3 regions of the Marinobacter sp. UBA5687 genome follow, and region 1 is predicted to be linked to each of the others. Evidence: predicted binding sites of a transcription regulator. Region 1 holds the regulator's gene; each other region holds the start of a gene.

Region 1 (8,835 bases):
CTGCCGCGATTCATAAGACAGCTCACCCGACAGCTGGTTCACCCGAGACTCGAGTGTGCGATAGGAATCGGTAATCTGCCGAGACATGCGATTGAACAGTTCCAGCGCAGAATCTACAGCCTCATCGTCCTGCTGCGGAAACAGTGCTGTCACCTTGTCGTTGACATCAGCCGCAGCGTTGGCATCCGGCTGGTGGCGGGACTCCATAACGACATGTGCGTGGCTCATAACCTTTCCCCCTGACAGGCCCGGCGGGGCCATCAATACTTTTGTTCGGAAAGGTTAAAGCTAACAGCGTGCCAATTAGCATTTATTGTTTATTTTCAAATAGTAACGAAACCAACGATACCCGGGGTGACGAATTACCGTCGGCCAGAAACAACAATGGCGTCGCAGGTTACAAACCTTTGACGCCACCTTTTAACGGCCACCCCGGTGTCATCAGGCTTCTTCTGAGTCGTCCCTCAGACCATACTTTCGCACTTTCTCCACCAGCGTAGTGCGCCGTATCCGCAGCTTCTCGGCAGCGCGGGCGACTACGCCGCTGGCTTCATCAAGAGCCTGCTGAATCAACTGCTTTTCAAGATTGGAGAGATAATCCTTCAGATCAATGCCGTTCACCGGCAGCAACGCTGGCGCATCCAGCCCCACCAGGCCTGGTATGGAAGAGGGCATACCGGAATCCTCTACCGGGCGATTCTCGTCATAATCATCCACATAGCGGAACTTCTTCGGCAATTCCTGCACTCCGATCACGCCATAGGGATGCATGATGGCAAGACGCTCCACCAGGTTAGCCAGCTCACGGACATTGCCCGGCCAATCATGACGACACAGGCTCATGATGGCCGCCGAGTTCATCCGCAATGAACCACGCTTCTCTTTCTCCATCCGGGAAATCAGCTCGTTGATCAACAGTGGAATGTCTTCGACTCGCTCCCGGAGTGCCGGCATTTCGATGGGGAACACGTTCAGCCGGTAGTACAGATCCTCCCGGAAATCACCAGATTCAATCATGTCCTCAAGATGCTTGTGGGTCGCCGCAATCACCCGTACGTCAGCGGTCTGGGTGCGGTTACTGCCCACTTTTTCAAAGGTGCGCTCTTGCAGAACCCGCAGTATCTTCACCTGCATGTTCAGGGGCATATCGCCAATTTCATCCAGGAACAAGGTGCCGCCTTCCGCCATCTCAAAGCGCCCTACCCTCGCCGTAATGGCGCCGGTAAACGCGCCTTTCTCATGGCCAAAGAGCTCGCTTTCCAGCAGCTCTGCCGGAATGGCACCACAGTTCACCGGCACAAAGGGCTTATCGCGGCGGGAAGAATGGTAATGCAGATTGCGAGCAACCACTTCCTTCCCAGTACCGGACTCTCCGGTAATCAGCACGCTCACATCCTTGTCGGCCACCTGCTCCATCAACTGGCGCACTTGCTGGACTTTACGACTGGTTCCCACAAGGCTGCGGAACAGCTGCACACCACGCTGCTGGCCGCGCTGCTGGTTGCGGCTGAACTGGTCCCGATAGATCTGTGCGCGGTACAGGGAATCCACGAACTTGGTGTAGTTCAGCGGCCATTCCATCCGCGCAATCACTCGTGCCGCATCGTCCTCTGACAAACCCTTGAGCTCAGGGTCGCCAACCAGCAACACTGGTACACCGGTCATGGCCCGGCACACCTGCTCTATGGCGGAACAGGCGCCGGATTCGGTGCCGTTGACGACCGCCACTGAAACACTATCCCAGGCCTGATCATCGTCACTCGCCAAAAGCGCCAAAGCCTCGTCGCCGGAAATCACCTGCTCTTCACCGACAAACTCCAGAATGGTGACCAGATCTCGCCGCCTGGTTTCATCCTCACTCAGCACCAGCACTTTGTTATTTTTGGACATTCACAGGAATCTCTTCATGGATTTGTGCGGTATTTAAGACCGTATGCCGGCCCGAGTCAATTTTATGACGCTATCTTTGACGATTCGAGGAGACGTTCTGATAGGTTTTGGCGGCGTTACGGTTCTGGCTGACCCCCTTCAATGAGGCTTTCGCCTCGTCGCGGGCCTTCACAGCGGCGGCATCGGCCTCGGCCACAAAACGATTCAGCGCTTCCAGTCGCTCTCGCACCAGTGTGGCATCAAGGCGACCCTGCTCGAGCTCAGCCATCAACGGTTCCACCGTCGGTCGAACCCGGGCATTAAGCTGGCCCAAGCGTTCCCAATCCTGGTTGTCCAGGGCCAGGGTTAATTCGTTTTGAAGCTGATCCAGATCGGAAAGGAGGTTTTCAGGGTTGGCCATTGGCAATCTCCGGGGTCTGCGGGACAGACTGGCCAACGAAAGGGCGCCACCGGAAACGATGGCGCCCCGCAAGCGGACGGTTAACGCCGTGCAGCGCGACGGGCCGCAGAGGCGGTAAACTCGTTACCACGATACCCCGGCGCGAAATCATAGGCGGGGTAACCATTGTCCAGACCATCAATGTAATAACGATTTGCCTTCAGATCATACGTCATTTCCATGGTGGTCCAGAAGACCGGCTCGCTGTAGTAGCTGATATTGTGAGCCTCGGAAACGCGCCATAGCTCGCCTTTCTCGTTGTACTCCTCAGAGACCAGAATCTGCCAGCTATCTTCGTCAATGTAGAACACACGGCGCTCGTAAATATGGCCGATACCGGTACGACGCTTGGCCTCTACCACCCACACCCGATGCAGCTCATAGCGAGCAAGACTCTGGTTGATGTGGTTGGGGCGGATGACATCCTCAGGGCGAACACTGGAATCGTGAAGCTTGTATCCGTTGTAGGGAACCAGCAGCTCCCGTTTACCTTTGAGTTCCCAGTCATACTGGTTTGGAGCACCGTTATACATATCTTTCTGGTCAACCGAACGCAGAGAGGACGAATTCGGCAGGTCTGTCTCGTAGGCCAGGTTCGGAGACCGGCGCAGGCGTCGGGAACCCGCATCATAACGCCATGCAAGGCGAGGTGAACGAACCTGGTCCAGAGTCTCGTGCACCAGGGTGATGGTGCCCGCCAGCGTGGTCGGAGCGATCGTCTCGGTTTTCAGGTAGAAGATCTTGTTGTCGATATCGGCAAGATCCGCGCCTACCTGACTGTACGCGAAAAAATAATCGTAGTGGTTGACCACCGGGTTGAAAGAACCGTCTTCCTGAGGAGTGGCTGAAGCACTTCGGAAGGACACCTCCTCACCGCGATACCGGAGAATGTGGTTCCAGATCGCCTCCAGACCATTCTTCGGAATGGGGAACGGGCTGGTCATGATGGTGTCTCTTACCCCGTTACCATTATCCAAAAGCTCGGCGGTCAGGGCATTCTGACGGAACTTCTCGTATACATGTTCGGGAAACGCCGCTGTCCGACGGGTTTCATACACCGGCATGAAAAATGCCGGGCCATATTGCTCCAGCATCCGGATGTGGCCGTCCGACAACTTGTCCCGGTAAAGATCAAGGTTATCACCCGTCACCACATACAGGGCGTCATCGCCAGGGAACGGATTGGTTTCTACAGACCCCTCGCGCCAATTCGCCGGTGGCGTGGCAAGCCCGCCATCCCAGGCTGGAATGGTGCCCGCTGCGTTGCCCGCGCGCTCAGCACCAACCGGTGTCAGCTCATTATTCAGGCGCGCGGCTTCCGCCTGTGTTACCTTTGCCAGCAGCGGACTGGACGCCCCCATAACAGCAACTGCGATGGCAGCAATAAATCGGTTTCGCATCCTCAACCTCCAGCGTGAGTCACATGAGTGGTCAATACTCACCCAATCTGACGCTCTTTTTGCCAGTTTCAAACGCCCGTTTCAAGTGGTTGTTTGTAGTTTCTTGTGACAAGAGCATTTCCACAAAGCGGATAGAACGAGAAATAAACAGCCAAAAATGATAAACTCCCAAAGTTTTACCGGCCCTGTTTCTCTGATTTTTCGTTCGCAGGTTTCCTCATGGCATCTCAATGGCATTCTCTGGTTTCGCAAAAGCTGTTTCTGGCCAAAACGTTACTAATCCGGGTTGAGCAAGACGAAGCAGCGACTGCGCCAGAACGAGAAGCCCAACTGCAAGGTGCCATTGAGTTATTGCTGCGGGCTCGAGAACTCCTGCTGGTAATGATTACCCGATGCCACCAGAACAAAGTCGACAGACCGGCCTCCATCGACGAGCTGGAGGCGCTGTTTCCCTATGCGATTGCGGAAGGCGGGATGTTGAAGGAACTGGCTGAAACACCAGGCAGCTGGTGGCAACAGCTGAATCAGTTGGAGACTGCAGCTGGAGAACCGCCCAAGATACGGAAAACCGTGACGGAAGAAAACATCATTGCGGTTTCGGCGGATCAGGGGCCAGATCGGTCCGTTCAGGCTCTGAACAAGATACTGGCTGCCATGACCGTATTGACCAGAGAGATAGACGAGCAACACAGCGAGTGGTAATCCGCCTGCCGGAGCCAATCCATTAACATACGCTGACAGCAGATATAGGTTGAATGAATGTCACCTTCGTTTTTTGAAATTGTACAACTCGCCGACGGCGACTACGCGCTTCGCCGGATTGATGACGATGCAGCTCCACTTGTGCGCATCTCATTCTCTGATGAGGCCAGAGAAATGCTGGAAGACCGGGACATGAACGTCGCCAAGGCGATGATTGCCGCTGGCATCGAGGCCGCTGGCAACATCAGCCACGACATTGACTGGGAAGAGGACGAAAGCGAGTTCGCCGACAATCAGCCCCACTACACCTTGCATTGAGCACCCGTTATCTCTGGCGCAACACCACACCGTGGCTATTACCCTTGGCAGATGCCTTTTGCAACGCTTCCAGCGCCGCACGGCCTAGCTTGTGAGTCCAGAGCACAACGGCATGGCAGGTGCCTGCGCCCAGCGCCCGCTCAGCCAGCTCTTGTGCTGGGAATTCTGTCGTTGACCGCAACACCAGAATCTCACTGGCCACAATGCCGTGCATTTTCTGCCACTTGGCCACCAGGGACTGGGGAGGATCAATCCACGCCAGCCAACGTTTCTCCTGGTTGAGTTGTGTGAGCATTGGCAGCAGCAACTGGAAATTCTCCACCTGCTCCTCCGGAAGAATAATCTCGGTAACATTGCCACCGAAGCCAGACGCTGAACGTCGCTCCGAACCGGACGCTGCTACCCGGGCCGCCGGTGCCCTTTGGCCAGAGGAAACCGCGCCAGCCGCAACAACAGCTGCCGGCTGAAATGCCATGTTCTGAGTGAAGCTCAACTGTTCCATTACTCACCTACCTGCGCCATGCGCTGCCGAATACGGTATTCAGTGAAGATCGGAGCGGCGGATAACGCCTACGCCGAGACCTTCAATAAACAATTCCTGCTCCGCAAGATCGACCTCAATCGGAGCAAACTCCTCATTCTCTGCAATCAGCCAGACCTTGTTGCCTTCCCTGCGGAAACGCTTGACGGTGACCTCCTCTCCGACACGAGCGACAACGATCTGACCGTTATGGACATCCTGGGTACTGTGCACCGCCAGTAAATCACCATCCAGAATCCCGATGTCTTTCATGCTCATCCCCCGTACCCGCAAAAGGTAATCTGCTGAAGGAGAGAAGAAGCCCGGCTGCAGCGTGCAGTGATCTTCAATATGTTCCTGCGCCAGAATCGGGCTACCGGCGGCAACCTGCCCGATGACAGGGAGGCCCAGATCTTCTTCGGCCTCCGGCAGGCGAATGCCCCGGCTGGCTCCCGGGACCATCTCGATGGCGCCTTTCCTTGCCAGAGCCCTCAAATGTTCTTCCGCCGCGTTGGCGGAACGGAATCCCAGCTCTGCGGCAATTTCAGCCCTGGTGGGCGGGTAGCCGGTTTCATCCACGTAACGTCGGATAATGTCCAGCACCTGGGATTGTCTTGCAGTCAGTTTCATCAGTCGGGCTCCGGAATTTCGATCCTGTTTTTTTATACAGTGAACTGACTATATACAGTGTTTTATCCAGTGTAAAGCCCTCTCCGTTTCGTTTCCTTCCTGTAACGGGCGACCAACAGCCTGTATGTTATGGTGACGCAAACCAGACACAGGGAAGCCACACACAACCATGACCGTACACGACCGCTGCAAGATGCCGGAACAAACGACAAACCGGGACGGCCAGGAACGAAAAGTCGGGGTTGAGATTGAACTGTCCGGCCTGACCTACGAGGCCCTGGTCCAGCATGCTGCCCGACTGCTTGGGGGAGAGCCGGAGCTGACATCCCGTTATGTCACCCGACTGGATACGGACGCCGGGGCTTTCACCATTGAGCTGGACTCTGATCCTATCAAAGACCTGGATCTTGCCGACGAGCGGCTCCCGGAATCCATTCGGGAACTCGGCAACCACGCCATGGACGTCATTGATTTTGCCGCCGAGAAGATTGTGCCATTAGAGATTGTGGGACCACCGCTCGCAATGTCGGCTCTGGGCATGATCGAGAATCTGGTAGACGAGCTGCGAGACCTGGGTGCTGAAGGCAGCCGGGAGGCCATCTACTTTGCGTTCGGGCTTCAACTTAACCCGGAACTGCCCGATCTTGAACCCGAGACCCTGGTACGTTATCTGCAGGCGTTCGCACTGCTGTATGACTGGCTCAAGTCCCGGCATCAGCTGGATATCAGCCGGAAGTTCACCACCTACATCGAGCCCTGGAGCAGCCGCTACACAGACAAGCTGATGGCGGACGATTACCGTCCTGACCTGGACACACTGATGAGGGACTATCTGCACTACAATCCTACCCGGAACAAGGCGTTGGATCTTCTGCCACTGTTCGCTCATCTGAACGAATCGCTGTTGTCCGAATACGTTCAGGACCCCAGGATCAAAAGTCGTCCTACTCTGCACTACCGGCTGCCGGATTGTGATATCGACAATCCCAATTGGCACTTCTCCACAGTGTGGAACGATTGGGTAGTGCTGGAACAGCTTGCCAACAACCGTCAGGATCTTGATGCCCTGCGGGGCGAATTCCACGAATCCCGGAAGTTCAGCTTCCGCAATCTCACCCGCTCCTGGCGTGAGTCCACCGATGAATGGCTGCATCAGCACGGTTATGTCTGACTGGGAAAACGAAACGGACATCCCCGGTCTCACCATCGGCATCAGCGGCCCGGCCCGACGAAGTATGGCCCATCGGCTGATCAGCCTGGGCCTGCGCCTGCATGGCGCCAGAACACACTACATCCGCCCGGGCGACCGAACCAACGTCGAACTACTGGACGGGCTGGTTCTCTCGGGCGGCACCCACGTGCATCCGGGCCGCTATGGTCAACAACCCCAAGTGACGGCCAGGTATGACCTGAAACGGGATGCTACCGACACCGAGCTTCTCCGCCAGGCGGAGGCGATTAACATTCCGGTGCTGGGTATCTGCCGCGGTGCACAGTTTATCAACGTCTTTCACGGCGGGTCCCTGTGCCAGAACGTTACCCCGTTGCGGGTACATACCCGACATCGACCTTTGTTATTACCCCTCCAAACGGTTCGCCTGGTCCGGGACAGCCGTCTGGGAGGCCTGATGTACAGCCACGTGATTGGCGCCAACCGCATTCACAGCCAGGCCATCAAGCGCCTTGGACAGAATCTCAGAGTGACGGCCGTGGACAACGACCTGTTTGTGCAGGCCATCGAAAACACCGGCCGACAATGGTTGATGGGAGTGCAATGGCACCCCGAATACCTGCTTTACCACACCGGGCACCGTCGCATCTTCAGCCACTTTGTGCACGCCGCCCGGGCCCGGAAACTGGAACGACTGGATAACCGGGAAGGCCCGGAGTTCCACTCATAAGGAGAATGACCATGATCAAACGTCGACTGCCACTTGCGCTCGCCGCCGCCGTCACCGTGATACCCGCGGCAGCCAGTGCCGGAGAAGTGAGCCTGAATGGCGAAGGTATTGTTCGTTACGAACCAGACAGCGCCAGACTGCAGTTCTCAGTCACGGCCGAGCACCCGGATGCCGCAAAGGCCTCTGAACAGGTGTCCGACACCATGGACGAATGGCGCCAGGCCATTGCGGCCTATCGTAATGAGCTGGACGACTATTCTGATGCCGATCTCAGTGTTTACACTCGCATGCTTCCTGTACGGGAACAAGGCCAGGATCCCAAGCGAGTATCGGTGGCAAGCCAGACCGTCAGCTTCTCGATCAACGATCTGGATCTGCTGAATCCGTTGATTGGTGAAGCCAACAAGCTGGGGCTGCAATATCATCTTGGCAGCCACCAGTTTTTCCACTCAGACGAGCAGGGGCTGGAACGCGAAGCTCTGGCAAGGGCCATCGCCGATGCCAGAAGCCGCTGCGAGTTTGTCGCCAAGCAACTCGAGCAACGTTGTGGCGAAGTGGTCAGTCTGAATGTGAACGGCGGCCATCGTCCGGTACCGATGATGCAAGCGGAATCGAAAATGGTCGGTGACGCCGTTTCAAGCGTGGGCCCCAGGGAAATCCAGGCCACCGTCAGCGCCACCTTCGAGCTGGACTGACCTGGCCACTCAGAAGTTCCGTGTATAGAAAATATCCAGTGAGGCCGCCAGACCACTGGCGGCCTCCAGATAGAAGTAGCGGCCCAAATCGTAGCGCAGGGCTACCGTGGTAATGGGTTCAAATATGCCAACACCATAACGGAGGCTTAGTTCGTCTGTGATATAGCCGCTCGCCACCACGGAGGCCTGCTCCCCTGAACCCTCCGCCTCCAATGTCAGGTTACGGATACCCAGCTCGTTTCCAATACCTTGTGTGATCTTGCTGGCCTGGGTAAGACCCAGTGACAACGCAGCCCGGCTCATCTGCCCCTCATCCCCCTGGCCCCGGGGCGGACGACCA
Region 2 (5,110 bases), on a different contig from region 1:
AGAGAAGGTCTGCGATTTCTTGGTCGGAATCGTGGTGTTCTTCTCGATCAGCGGAGTGGCCACGCCACCCATGGTTTCGATACCCAGGGTCAGCGGGGTTACGTCCAGCAGCAGTACGTCTTTCACGTCGCCAGACAGTACCGCGCCCTGAATCGCTGCACCCATGGCGACGGCCTCGTCCGGGTTCACGTCTTTACGCGGCTCTTTGCCGAAGAACTCTTTTACTTTCTCCTGCACCAGCGGCATACGGGTCTGACCACCGACCAGAATAACCTCGTCGATTTCACCGGCCTTCATGCCCGCATCCTGAAGAGCCACCTTACAGGGCTCCAGACTGCGCTGAACCAGGTCTTCCACCAGCGATTCCAGCTTGGCACGGGTCAGCTTCACGTTCATGTGCTTGGGACCAGACGCATCTGCAGTGATGTACGGCAGGTTTACGTCGGTCTGCTGGCTGCTGGACAGCTCGATCTTGGCCTTCTCCGCCGCTTCTTTCAGACGCTGCATGGCCAGAGAGTCGCCGCGAAGATCGATGCCGCTGTCTTTCTTGAACTGGTCGGCCAGGTATTCAATCACTTTCAGGTCGAAATCTTCACCGCCCAGGAAGGTGTCACCGTTGGTGGCCAGCACTTCGAACTGGTGCTCGCCGTCTACGTCCGCAATTTCGATGATGGACAGATCGAAAGTACCACCACCCAGGTCGTACACAGCAACAGTACGATCACCGCTCTTCTTGTCCAGGCCATAAGCCAGGGCCGCAGCAGTTGGCTCGTTGATGATCCGCTTCACTTCCAGACCAGCAATCTTGCCAGCATCTTTGGTCGCCTGGCGCTGGCTGTCATTGAAGTACGCAGGCACGGTGATCACCGCTTCGGTTACCTTTTCACCCAGGTAGTCTTCTGCAGTCTTCTTCATTTTCTTCAGAACTTCTGCAGACACCTGCGGCGGCGCCATTTTCTGCCCCTTCACCTCAACCCAGGCGTCACCGTTGTCTGCCTTGGCGATTTTATAGGGCACCATCTTGATGTCTTTCTGAACCACGTCATCTTCAAAACGACGACCAATCAGTCGCTTGATGGCGTACAGAGTGTTGTGCGGGTTGGTCACCGCCTGACGCTTGGCTGACTGGCCAACCAGAGTCTCGTTGTCATCGGTGTAGGCGATGATGGACGGAGTGGTGCGATCACCCTCTGCGTTTTCAATTACCTTTACCTTGTCGCCATCCATGATGGCCACACAGGAGTTGGTGGTTCCCAGGTCGATACCAATAATCTTGCTCATCGAATCACTCCAAATCTTTCTGAATGCTGTTCCGGAGAAAGCCTACCCCGGCCTTTGCTGTTTAATCGCTATATTGGCGCTCTGCTCGACTTTTCAAGCCTGCTCGTCGATTTTTGGCGCATCTTCTGCCTTGGCCACTACGACCATCGCCGGACGAACCACCCGGCCATTAAGCAGATAACCTTTCTGCACAACCGCAACCACGCTGTTAGGCTCGGCATCCGGCGCCGGCACCATGGACATGGCTTCGTGCTGCTGCGGATCGAACGGCTCACCCACCGGGTTGAGCTGTTCAACGTTGAATTTCTTCAGGCTGTTCTTGAACAGCGTCAGGGTCATTTCCACACCTTCGCGAATGGACGCAACCAGCTCGCCTGCGTTTTCGTGACCCTCGGTGCTTTCGACCGCCTTCTCCAGACTGTCAGCCACCGGCAACAGCTCTTTCACAAACTTCTCGAGCGCAAACTTGTGAGCTTTTTCCACATCAATCTCGGCCCGGCGACGGACATTCTGCATCTCCGCCTGTGCCCGCAAGGCCTGCTCCTGGTACTCCTGCAATTTCTGCTGCAGCACATCCAGCTCGGAGCCCTGCTCCGGTGACTGCTCGGCATCCTGGTTACCTGCAGCCTGCCCTTCCGCCGCAGCTTCTGCTGCCTCGTTGCGTTCTTCTACCTGTTCGTTGCGCTTTTCGTCAGCACTCATGACAACTCCTGATAACGTTTTCACGGCCACGGAGGCCTGCAGAAATAACCACTCCCGCTTGTGCAGAAAGCAGGAAAGAATCGCTTTGCGAACCGATATGGGGCCCGCTTCCCGGGTTTCAACCGTCACCCACGCAATCTTTGATGTTTTCATCATTTCCTGTTTGCAAACCGGAAAAACACTGTATATATTCACAGCAACTGTATGAACGAACAGTGGTCAGAGTTATTACTTGCTCAAGAACGAGCGGAGGTTGCGGCATGCTCACACAACTCACGGTATCGAACTACGCCATTGCAGAAAGGGTTGAACTCCAGTTCAACCGCGGTATGACAGCCCTGACAGGGGAAACCGGCGCCGGCAAGTCGATTGTGCTTGATGCCCTTGGCCTGGCCATGGGAGGCCGGGCCGATGCCGGCGCTGTTCGCCATGGCGCCAAGCGTGCCGACATTACCGCCAGCTTCGATATATCCCGCATCCCCGAAGCCCGGTCCTGGCTGGACAGCCATGAGCTGGACGACAAGGACGATTGCATCCTGCGCCGGACCATCAGCAAGGACGGCCGCTCCAAGGCATTCATTAATGGCCAGCCCTGCCCGCTGTCACAATTGAAAGAACTGGGCGGCCTGCTGATGGATATCCACAGTCAGCACCAGCATCAATCCCTGCTGCGCAAGGAAACCCACCGAAAGCTGCTGGACGAGTTCGCCGGCGCGGAAAGCCTGGCCGACGAAACCCGATCTGCATGGAAAGCCTGGCACCAGACGCGTCAGAAACTACAGCAACGCCAGCACAATGCTGATGAGGCCGAGGCCCGTTTACAGCTGCTGCGCTATCAGGTGGAAGAGCTGGACAGGTTGGCGCTGGGCGAGGACGAACAGACAACCCTGGAAGCCGAACAGGCACAGCTCAGTCAGGCCGACGCCGTACTTCACAGCAGCCACCAGGCCGCCCTGCTATGCACTGAAGATGAGGTTTCGGCCGCAGACCTGGTGCGCCAGGCACTGCACCAACTGGAGCAACTGCCGGTTGATGTCCCGGCACTGACCGACACCATCCAGATGCTGAACGAAGCACAGATTCAGATTTCAGAAGCCGGCGACAACCTGCGCCGCTTCGTAGACGACTACGAAGCCGACCCGGTCCGACTGAACGAAGTGGAAGAACGGCTCAGCGCCATTTATCAGATGGCGCGCAAACACCGGATCACCCCGGAGGAGTTGCCGGAGTTGCATCAACGCCTGAGCCAGGAGCTGGCCGAACTGGATGGCGGTGAAGGCAGCCTGGAACAGCTTCAGGCCGAGCTGGAAAACCTGCGGGCACGGTTTGACGCCCTGGCCACCAAGCTGACAGAAACACGCCGGAATGCCGCCATCGAGCTCGACCAGCGAATCGCCCGGGAGTTGGCACAATTGAGCATGCCATCGGTGCAGTTTGTCAGCCACCTGAGCCGGAACAGTGATGATGAACCTGCCCCTCACGGCATGGAAGAGGTGGAATTCCTGGTGAGTGCCAACCCGGGCCAACCCGCCCGATCGTTGGCCAAGGTGGCTTCCGGCGGTGAACTTTCCCGCATAAGCCTGGCCATTCAGGTGGTTGTGGCACAAACCTCCACCACACCGACGCTGGTATTCGATGAGGTGGATGTCGGCATCGGTGGCGGCACTGCGGAGGTCGTAGGCCGCCTGTTGAGATCACTCGGCGAGAATGGCCAGGTACTGTGCGTCACGCACCTGCCGCAGGTGGCGGCCCAGTGCCATCAGCATTTGTTCGTCAGCAAATTTACCGAGAAAGACGCGACCTATTCACGCATCGAATCCCTGGATGACCAGGGGCGGATCAGCGAAGTCGCAAGGATGCTTGGCGGAGTGGACATGACAGAACAGACCATAGCCCATGCCCGGGAGATGTTTGTAAAGGGCCAGGCAACCCATCACTAATCCCCCTCTCGTTTCGGAGAGCTTCTGGGCCAGCCTTGTCGCTGGCCCTTTTTTTTACTTCTTATCGGACTTCAGTGGCTTCACGTAAAGGATCAGGCTGTGATCGACAATCTCATAGCCGTGCTCTGCCGCAATCTTCTGCTGGCGCTCCTCGATAACCTCATCGACGAACTCAACAACTTCGCCAGTCTGGGTGCAAACCATGTGGTCGTGATGATCATCACCGGCCATCTCGAACACCGCGTGACCGCCTTCGAAATTATGACGTAACACGAGGCCTGCAGCTTCGAACTGGGTCAGCACCCGGTAGACTGTCGCCAGGCCCACGTCATCGCCCTGGTCCAGCAGCTTTTTATAAACGTCTTCAGCACTCAGGTGGTGTTCTTCGGCATTCTCAAGGATATTGAAGATCTTGACCCTTGGCAGAGTAACCTTCAGACCGACTTTTCGTAATTCGGCGTTTTCAGATGACATGTTACCATTCGCTCTTTGGTGTGCCTAACGGCTTCCGGTATGATGAAGCCGCAGTACGACGGATGACCCGTTTCACACCTGCTCAACGCAGGCGAATTCAAGATAGAGGATTTCCCCCGGCGATGCAAAAGCTCCCCGCTATCGTTCTTATTAGCATTTTATCCTTGTCCGGCTGTGTTTTTCCGGGCGTTTACAAAATCAATGTCCAGCAGGGCAACATTGTCACCGATGAGGAGCTGACGGAACTGTCCGAAGGCATGCCCAGAAGTCAGGTTCACGCGCTGCTGGGAAGCCCGTTGATGCTGAACCCCGTCGACCCGTCCCGGGAATACTATGTTTACACCTTTCAGCGCCGGGGCAACGAGATCGAAGAACAGCGCATCATCGTTTACTACGAGAATGATCAGCTGAGCCACTACGAAGCCCAGCTCCTGGAAGAAACACCAGCCTACTAGCGCTTACGCTTTCTTTTTAGCCCGGTTCAGGCGAGCCTGCTTGGGATCAATCTTGAGCGGGCGGTATAGTTCCACCCGGTCGCCTTCTCTCAGAGCATGCTCGGCCGGGTTCTTCACCACTTTGCCAAACACCCCCATATCGATAGCGTCCGGATCAATCTCCGGAAAGATCTCGGTAATCCTGGAGAGCTTCACGGCTTCAAGGGCTGTAGTGCCCGGAGGCACCACCACGGGCACAATCTGCTGCTTGTCCGGGCG
Region 3 (8,835 bases), on a different contig from region 1:
TGAAGATCCTGTCCACCGGGCCAAGCACGGCGCGGTTGGCGGGCACGAAACTGCCGGTGTAGGCCAACAGGGCAATCAGGGCGGCCTGGCGCATGTAGGTGGACTTACCGCCCATGTTCGGGCCGGTGATCACCAGCATGCGGCGTTTGGTATCCATCAACAGGTTGTTGGGCACAAACGGCTCGTCGAGCAGCTGCTCCACCACCGGGTGCCGACCTTCCTCCACATCAAATCCTGGCTGGTCGGTAAATTCCGGCGCGGTGAAGCGCAGGGACGTGGCTCGTTCGGCGAAGTTGCTCAGTACGTCGAGTTCGGCCAGGGCCTGGGCGGCGTCCTGCAGCGGGGCCAACTGTTCGGCCACGGTTTCCAGGACGTCGTCGTACAGGCCTTTTTCCCGGGCCAGGGCACGGCTTTTGGCGCTCAGTGCCTTGTCCTCAAACTCTTTCAGTTCCGGGGTGATGAAGCGTTCGGCGTTTTTCAGGGTCTGGCGGCGGATATAGTCCACCGGCGCCTGCTCAGACTGGGCCCGGCTGATCTCGATATAGTAGCCGTGCACCCGGTTGTAACCCACTTTCAGGGTGGAAATGCCGGTGCGTTCACGCTCCCGGGTTTCCACATCCAGCAGATACTGGCCGGCGTTTTCACTGATGTTGCGGAGTTCATCCAATTCTTCGTCGAAGCCTTCGGCAATCACGCCGCCATCACGAATCACCACCGGCGGGTTGTCGATGATGGCGCGTTCCAGCAGGTTGGCCAGTTCCGGGTATTCACCGATGACGGTGGCCAGTTTCACGACATGGTGTGAGTTGACCGGTTTCAGTGCCTCCTGCAGTTCTGGCAGGGCATGAAAAGCGTCGCGCAGGCGCGCAAGGTCCCTGGGGCGGGCAGAACGCAGGGCAACCCGGGCCAGAATCCGTTCGATATCACCCACCCGTTTCAGTAGATCGTGCACTGGCTCGTAGTGGAAACCGTCCAGCAGTGCAGATACTGCCTGCTGGCGCTGGCGCACGCGCTCAACATCCCGAAGTGGACGATTCAGCCAGCGTCGGAGCTCCCGGGCTCCCATGGCAGTGGCGGTGCGGTCCATCACCCAGGCCAGGGTGTGTTGTTGGCCACCCATCAGGTTGGTGTCGATTTCCAGATTCCGGCGGCTGGCGGCATCCAGTATCACGGCGTCTTCCCGGCGTTCGCGGGTCAGTTTGCGGATATGTGGCAGCGCCGTGCGCTGGGTCTCCTTGGCGTATTGCAACAGGCAGCCGGCAGCGCAAACGGCCAGGGTCAGGTCTTCGCAGCCAAAGCCGGTGAGATCGCGTACCTGCAACTGCTGGGTGATCACCCGGAGGGCGGTGTCCGATTCAAACAGCCAGGGGCCCTGGCGGCGTACGCCGGTGAAACCCTCAAGGATCTCGGTATAGGGAAAATCTTCGCTGATCAGGATTTCAGCGGGTCGCAGGCGCTGAAGCTCACCCTGCAGGGCTTCAAGGCTCTCCAGTTCCGACACTGCGAACCGGCCACTGGAAATATCCAGTGAGGCAAAACCGAACTGCTCTTTGTGATGGTAGATGGCTGCCAGCAGGTTATCGCGGCGGTCTTCCAGAAAGGCCTCGTCACTCAGCGTACCGGGAGTGACAATGCGCACGACCTTGCGTTCCACCGGGCCCTTGCTGGTGGCAGGATCACCAATCTGCTCGCAGATAGCGATGGACTGGCCCGCGCGAACCATGCGGGCAATGTAGCCTTCGGCCGAATGGAAGGGTACCCCTGCCATGGGAATCGGATTACCTCCGGAATGGCCACGTGCGGTCAGGGTAATGTCCAGCAATTCTGCGGCTTTTTTAGCGTCGTCGTAAAACAGCTCGTAGAAGTCCCCCATGCGGTAGAACACCATCTCGTTCGGGTGTTCTCCCTTGATTTTCAGGTACTGCTGCATCATCGGGGTGTGCTTGGACAGGTCCGTCATAGTTCCTCAATTCTTCCGGGTAAACATCGGCAAGGGTGGTGGCACGCCGTTCGGGATACCAAAACCCGCGATGGTACCACGGTCCGGAGGTGTCGGCAGCCGGTCAGTCACTCAGGGCATCATCAGTCCGGGATAGTCTGTCGCCAGCCTTTGCAGGTCAGCCGGTTCGTCGACGTCGTTCAGGGTTTCGCTCTCCGCCAGCCGCCACCCCAGGGCCGCCAGACGCTGTCGGGTGATGGCGGCCACCTGTTCGGTACTCCAGGGTATATCCGTGAAGAGGGCCGGGCTGAAACGCCGGAGCCCCAGCAGGGCATAGCCGCCGTCGGCGACCGGGCACAGGCAGGCATCGTGGTTCAGGAGGTCGCCGGCCATTTGCCTCAGTCGGTTGGCGTCAAGATCCGGGCAGTCCGTTCCGATCAGGATCACCGGTAAGCCGGCTGTCAGGGCATGTCTGGCGGCTTCCGCCATGCGATGGCCCAGGTCACCTTCGGCCTGGGAAGACAGGATGGCTCGGTCACCAGGGTCCAACTGTTGCCAGTAATCTGCCGCAGGATCCGGGCTGACACAGAGCTCCACCGGGCCGATATTGGCGTCGAGGGCCTGCGCCAGAGTGTGCCGCAGCATGCGGTCTGCCAGCCGGGCGGCACCGGCCTCGCCCAGCGCCGGGATCAGGCGGGTTTTTACCTTCCCGGGCCGGGGTTCTTTGGCGATAACAATAATACGTGTCTGGTTCATCGGTAACGGGCTGCCAGTTGGTCTGCGGGAACGCCGCGCCAATAGGCCCAGCGCAACTGCCACATTAAAAAGATCGTCCGCCAGCCGCCGCGCTGGTCCCAGCGCCGGCCGGAGGTGACCACTCTGTCCCTCAGACACACCGGGGGCGTGATGTGTTTCAGGCGTTTGCAGATTTCCACATCTTCCATCAGTGGTTGTTCCGGAAAGCCTCCGACCTGCTCGAACAGGGTTCGAGTCATAAACAGGGCCTGATCGCCGGTGGCGATGCCGGTCAGTCTCGAGCGCAGGTTCATCATGGCGCCAACGATCGGCAACAGGCCGGAGCGGCCGTCGATACAAACATCAAAACGGCCCCAGCTGGTTTCTGAGCGTGCCAGGTGAGTCATCACTTGCGTGTCCGCATGCTCCGGCAGCCGGGTGTCCGCGTGCAGGAACATCAGGAAAGGCGATTGGCTGGTGCGGGCTCCAGCATTCATCTGGGTTGCGCGTCCGCGGGCAGAGCGGATCAGGGGAACCCCCCTTGCTTCAATGAGACTGTCCGATTTGTCGTCGCTGCCGCCATCCACCACAATGATTTCGGCGCCCCGCTGACGCCAGGTTTCCAGGTGGCTCAGCAGCGGTTCGATACCCTCGATCTCGTTGAGAACGGGGACGATGATTGCGAGCCGGGGATCTTCTTCGCGTATTGGGTGTCGCAACATGGGTTTTGGTGGCCTCCTGAGAGGAGCATATCAGAGCTCGGGGTGGTGAGCATGGCAGGCGGGAGATGAGGTTATGAAACGACTGGTTTTGCTGGGTGCCGGCCACGCTCACATGGTGGCGTTGCGTCAGTTCGCGCGCGAGCCGTTGCCGGAAACGGAGCTGGTGGTGGTGTCACCGTCCCGGTGGCAGTACTACTCCGGGATGATCCCGGGCTGGCTGGCCGGGCACTATCGCCTCGATCAGTGTCGTGTCCTGGTCGAGCCCACGGTGATCGCCGCCGGTGGCAGGCTGGTGCTCGATCGGGCTGTTGAATTGCGGGCAGCCGAGCAGGAGGTCGTGTTGGCAAGTGGTGAACGGGTGCCCTACGATCTGCTCTCTGTCGATGTTGGATCGGCCAGTGACAGTGCCGTGCTGAACGAGCCGGACAGCATGATCCTCGGTGTTAAGCCCGTCGAACGATTTGCTGAAGACTGGCCGGCAACCGAAAGATCCCTGCGCGCCAGAGCGCGCCCGCGCATTGTTGTTCTTGGTGGAGGCGCTGGAGGTGCGGAGATCGCTATGGCCCTGGCCCGGCGATCAGCGGACTGCGACCAGGCGGGCGTTGTTCTGGTGGCCGGCAGCAATGGTGTAGTGCCGGGCTTTCGTCCCCGCTTTCGCCGCCTGGTGCGGCGGGCGCTGATGCGCTGCGGTGTCGAGATTGTTGAGGAGTATGGCGAACCGGTGGTTGATGGGGTCCGGTTGGCTGGTGGGCGACGAATGCGGGCCGATGCGGTTCTGGTATCTACCGGTGGCAGGGCTCTGCCCTTTCTGGAAGCCAGCGGCCTGGCCGTAGACGAAGCCGGTTTTGTCAGGGTAGACGCCAGCCATCGCAGCACGTCTCACCACAATGTGTTTGTGGCCGGAGATGCCTGTAGCCGGGTTGACCAACGGCTGGACCGTTCCGGGGTACACGCGGTTCGTGCCGGGCCGATACTGGCCCGCAATCTTGCGGCTGCGATATCGGGTAAACCGTTGGTGCGTTTCTATCCGCGCAGGTTTTCGTTGTACCTGTTGGCGGCGGGAGACTGCACGGCGATTGGTAGTTATGGCCCCTTGACGTTTTCGGGCGCCTGGGTCTGGAAGTGGAAAGACCGCATTGATCGCGGATTTGTTGACAGTTTTCCCGGAGCCTGAGAATGGCGACGGGCATTACAGGAAACGGGAGAACCGTATGAATGTGACCGACGGACAATTGGCCAAGGCTGGTGACGCGCTGGCGGCGGCGCTTGAGCGCAGGCGGATGACCATCGCTACCGCTGAAAGCTGCACCGGTGGCTGGGTGGCCAAGGTGCTGACTGACCGGGCGGGTTCGTCCGCCTATGTTATGGCGGGTCTGGTGACCTACAGTAACGCCGCGAAGCAGGCCATCCTTGGCGTACAGGCTGATACTCTGGAGCAGTGCGGGGCGGTCAGTGAACCGGTGGTGCGACAGATGGTGACAGGTGCCATACGTGCCACAGGCGTGGATATCGCTGTCGCTGTCAGCGGTGTTGCCGGGCCGGGTGGGGGTAGTGCAGACAAGCCGGTTGGTACGGTCTGGTTTGCCTGGGGCAGCCGGGCTGACAACACCGAAGCCCGGGTAGCGCATTTCGATGGCGATCGGGATCAGGTGCGCCGGCAGTCGGTTTTGTATGTATTAGAAGGAGTTACCGGATTTGTCGAAACCCTGTGAGGATTTTCACCTTTCCGGGGGTTGGTCTCCTTCTGGCCATATGTTTTAATACTGTTCAAATATACAGGAAAACACTGGATGGCTATTCAGGTTTTCTCCGGATTCTGCCGCTTTGGCCAACAAGGTTGAGCGGCCCTGGTAACGAGGGTTTGCAAGAATGGAAGATAACCGCAAGAAAGCACTCGGCGCAGCGTTGAGCCAGATCGAACGTCAGTTCGGTAAAGGTGCTGTAATGAAGATGGGCGACCAGCCCCGTGAGGCGATTCCTGCCGTATCCACCGGCTCCCTTGGGCTGGATGTTGCTCTGGGCATTGGTGGTCTTCCTTACGGCCGGATCGTTGAGATTTACGGCCCGGAGAGCTCCGGTAAAACCACGCTGACTCTGCAGGTTATCGCGGAAGCGCAAAAACAGGGTAAAACCTGTGCCTTTGTGGATGCCGAGCACGCACTGGACCCGGTTTATGCGGAAAAGCTGGGTGTTAACGTTGATGAGCTGCTGGTTTCCCAGCCGGATACCGGTGAGCAGGCGCTGGAAATTGCCGACATGCTCGTGCGCTCGAACGCGGTGGACGTGATCATAGTCGATTCGGTAGCGGCCCTGACCCCGAAAGCGGAAATCGAAGGCGAGATGGGCGACAGCCACGTGGGTCTTCAGGCTCGCCTGATGTCACAGGCACTGCGCAAGCTTACCGGTAATGTGAAGCACGCCAATTGCCTGATGGTGTTCATCAACCAGATCCGTATGAAGATTGGTGTTATGTTCGGTAGCCCCGAGACCACCACCGGTGGTAACGCCCTGAAATTCTATTCCTCTGTGCGTCTGGATATTCGCCGTATCGGTTCGGTGAAAGACGGCGACGAGGTGGTGGGCAACGAAACCCGCGTAAAAGTCGTCAAGAACAAGGTGTCGCCTCCGTTCCGGCAGGCGGAGTTCCAGATCATGTACGGCAAGGGCATCTACCACATGGCGGAAGTGCTCGACATGGGCGTGAAAGAAGGCTTTGTGGACAAATCCGGCGCCTGGTACGCCTATAACGGCGACAAGATCGGCCAGGGCAAAGCAAACGCTTGTAAGTTCCTGGAAGAGAACCTGGATATCGCCAATGAAATCGAGGCTAAAGTGCGTGACAAGCTGATGCCCAAGCCGGTCAAGAAAGAGACGGCGGAGGCTCCTGCTGAAGCCAATGGCGAACTGCTATAAATTCTAAAAAGAGAAAGATAGGGAGGCGTGACATGAAGCGACTGCTGATTGTGGCTCATGCCCCGTCTCCGAATACCCTGAGATTACGGAGCGCCATCGAAAATGGCGCTCGTAATCCGGACATCGAAGCGGTAGAGGTGGTGGTAAAGGCGCCTCTCGAAGCTGGCCCCGAAGACATCCTCGCATGCGACGCCATCATCCTGGGCACCACGGAAAACCTCGGCTACATGTCTGGCGCCCTGAAAGACTTTTTCGACCGCAGCTACTATCCCTGCCTGGAGAAAACCCAGGGCCTGCCTTTTGCCTTTTATATCCGTGCCGGCCATGATGGTACCGGGACCCGCCGAGCTATTGAGACCATAACCACAGGGCTGCGCTGGAAGCTGGTGCAGGATGCACTGGTATGCCGGGGTGAATTCCGGCCCGAGTTTGAAGAGCAGTGTTACGAGTTGGGTATGGCAGTGGCGGCCAGTCTTGACGCCGGCCTGATTTGATCAACTGGCGTAGCGGTTGTAGAAGCCTTCAATACGGGACAGTGCGTTGTCCATCGTTCGTGAGTAGGCATTTTTGTCCAGGCAATAGGCAAACTGCAGACTGACCCGATATCCCGCCTGGTAGGGCTGGCAGGCGATAACCCGGGCGCCGACCCGGGATTCACTGATGTACTTGCCCTCGATATCAAGAAACAGTCGCACACCTACATCCACCGGTCGTGGGCAGAGAACCGCCATACCATAGCGGTTCATGTCCAGGCAGGTAACTGCCACAGGCTGTTTGCCACGGCCGAAGAAACCGCGCTCACGCAGTTGAACCCTCAGGCAGGACGCCGGAAAACGATCCTTGATGCGGCGATCTGCGGAATTATTCGTCATGTTTTCAGTCATCACGTGTCTTGTACTTGTTGTGGCCGGATTCCGTCCGGGAGATGAAGTGTAGTAATCGACGGCTTGCATGAAAAATGACCACGGCCGGATTTGTGACCAAGTTGGCACTTGCGGTCGGCTCTGGCCCCTTTCGATAAAACCGGACGAGGTACGCGACAGACCCGGCCCCAGGCACTACAATGGCGGGCCTGAAATCCGACAAAACTGACCGTTACGGGAAGCCAATTTGAAGTCTCTGCCCCTGCATCAGCTGTATAAAGCCTGCGTCCTCAAAGACCTGCCATTCAAGACCACAAGGCAACTTGAGCCCCTGGCCGAAATCGTGGGCCAGAACCGTGCCCAGGAGGCCGTGCGCTTTGCCCTGGCCATGCCCCATGGCGGCTACAACGTCTATGCCGTGGGTCGGAATGGGCTGGGCAAGCGAACGATGATGCTGCGTTACCTTGAGCATCATGTGGACACGCTGCAGCAAAGCCATGACTGGTGTTATGTCGCCAACTTCGAGGAACCGCGTAATCCCAAGCTGTTGCAGCTGCCGGGAGGTATGGGGACCCAGCTGAAGCAGGACATGGAAAAGCTGATGACCCGGCTGGTGAAAACGATCCCCCAGACTTTTGACAGCGACAGCTTTCTGGAACGCTCGGAGCAGTTGAAGAATGATTACGGCAAGAGGCAGGAAGATGAGCTGGCCAAAGTGGCTGCCCAGGCCAAGCGGAAAAAGGTAAGCCTGACGGTAACCACCCCCGGTGGCTATCGCCTGGTCGCCATGAATGGCGACGAGCCTCACACCGCGGAAAGCTTCCAGGCTCTGACCGAGGAGCAGCGGGACAAGTTTGAGGACTCGATCAACAAGCTCGAGAAGAAGCTGCGCCAGGCGTTGCGGAAGATGGCGGACTGGGAACAGGAATATGCCGACAAACAGCAGGCTCTGAACCAGGAGACCCTGGAGGGTATTTCCGGCCATCAGATTGACGAGCTGGTAGAGAAATATCGTGAACAGCCCGATGTGGTTACTTACCTGGAGGCCGTTCGCAAAGACCTGGTGGATAACCTGGATATCTTCCTGGAAGACGACGAGGAGCAGGCGGCCATTGCCTGGGCCGCACTGGACAAGAGAATGCCCCGGCGCTACCTCATCAATGTGCTGGTGCATCAGAAAACCAATGAAGTACCGGTGGTGGTGGAAGATAATCCCACCTATCACAATCTGTTCGGCTATGTGGAAAACGTGACCTACAAGGGCACGGTCTTTACCGACTTCTCTCTGATTCGGGCCGGAAGCCTGCACAGGGCCAACGGTGGCTATCTGCTGATGGACGCCATCAAGGTGCTGGAGCAGCCGTTCGTATGGGATGGTCTGAAGCGCGCATTGCGATCAAAATCGATCCAGATCAACTCCCTGGAGCGGGAGCTGACCCTCTCCGGCACCATTTCCATCGAGCCGGAGGCGGTTCCCCTGAACGTCAAGATTGTGTTGTTCGGCGATCGGGAAACCTGGATGCTGCTGCAGGAATACGATTCCGAGTTTGCCGAGCTGTTCCGGGTAACGGCGGATTTCGAAAACGAGATGTACCGCACCGAAGAGAGCCAGTTGCTGTACGCCAAGTTCATCTCCAGCCTTGTGGTCGAGAAGAAGCTGTTG

The links. The regulator LexA, encoded in region 1, represses DNA repair genes until DNA is damaged. The targets are predictions, from matches to a motif close to CTGTNTNNNNANACAG.
Region 2: a site for LexA is predicted at 2,184-2,199, ahead of recN (DNA repair protein RecN). Genes of this name have one in related genera too.
Region 3: a site for LexA is predicted at 5,160-5,175, ahead of recA (recombinase RecA). Genes of this name have one in related genera too.

The regions. Positions count from the first base shown of each region.
Region 1 covers NZ_DIHV01000027.1:8,360-17,194, reverse strand. The annotation lists partial or broken gene B3Y70_RS02890 (sensor histidine kinase) at 1-228, opposite strand, end outside; gene B3Y70_RS02885 (sigma-54 dependent transcriptional regulator) at 442-1,890, opposite strand; gene B3Y70_RS02880 (SOS cell division inhibitor) at 1,961-2,290, opposite strand; gene B3Y70_RS02875 (DUF1329 domain-containing protein) at 2,371-3,729, opposite strand; gene B3Y70_RS02870 (DUF6586 family protein) at 3,949-4,431, shown strand; gene B3Y70_RS02865 (hypothetical protein) at 4,489-4,749, shown strand; gene B3Y70_RS02860 (cell division inhibitor SulA) at 4,757-5,251, opposite strand; gene lexA (transcriptional repressor LexA) at 5,291-5,902, opposite strand; gene B3Y70_RS02850 (amidoligase family protein) at 6,069-7,070, shown strand; gene B3Y70_RS02845 (gamma-glutamyl-gamma-aminobutyrate hydrolase family protein) at 7,063-7,800, shown strand; gene B3Y70_RS02840 (SIMPL domain-containing protein) at 7,812-8,495, shown strand; gene B3Y70_RS02835 (translocation/assembly module TamB domain-containing protein) at 8,505-8,835, opposite strand, start outside.
Region 2 covers NZ_DIHV01000143.1:28,075-33,184, forward strand. The annotation lists partial or broken gene dnaK (molecular chaperone DnaK) at 1-1,281, opposite strand, end outside; gene grpE (nucleotide exchange factor GrpE) at 1,375-1,983, opposite strand; gene recN (DNA repair protein RecN) at 2,244-3,923, shown strand; gene fur (ferric iron uptake transcriptional regulator) at 3,978-4,397, opposite strand; gene B3Y70_RS15815 (outer membrane protein assembly factor BamE) at 4,520-4,852, shown strand; gene B3Y70_RS15820 (RnfH family protein) at 4,856-5,110, opposite strand, start outside.
Region 3 covers NZ_DIHV01000028.1:6,134-14,968, forward strand. The annotation lists gene mutS (DNA mismatch repair protein MutS) at 1-1,960, opposite strand, end outside; gene B3Y70_RS02925 (TIGR04282 family arsenosugar biosynthesis glycosyltransferase) at 2,072-2,695, opposite strand; gene B3Y70_RS02930 (TIGR04283 family arsenosugar biosynthesis glycosyltransferase) at 2,692-3,396, opposite strand; gene B3Y70_RS02935 (FAD-dependent oxidoreductase) at 3,470-4,570, shown strand; gene B3Y70_RS02940 (CinA family protein) at 4,608-5,108, shown strand; gene recA (recombinase RecA) at 5,266-6,309, shown strand; gene B3Y70_RS02950 (flavodoxin family protein) at 6,342-6,803, shown strand; gene B3Y70_RS02955 (PilZ domain-containing protein) at 6,804-7,181, opposite strand; gene B3Y70_RS02960 (Lon protease family protein) at 7,420-8,835, shown strand, end outside.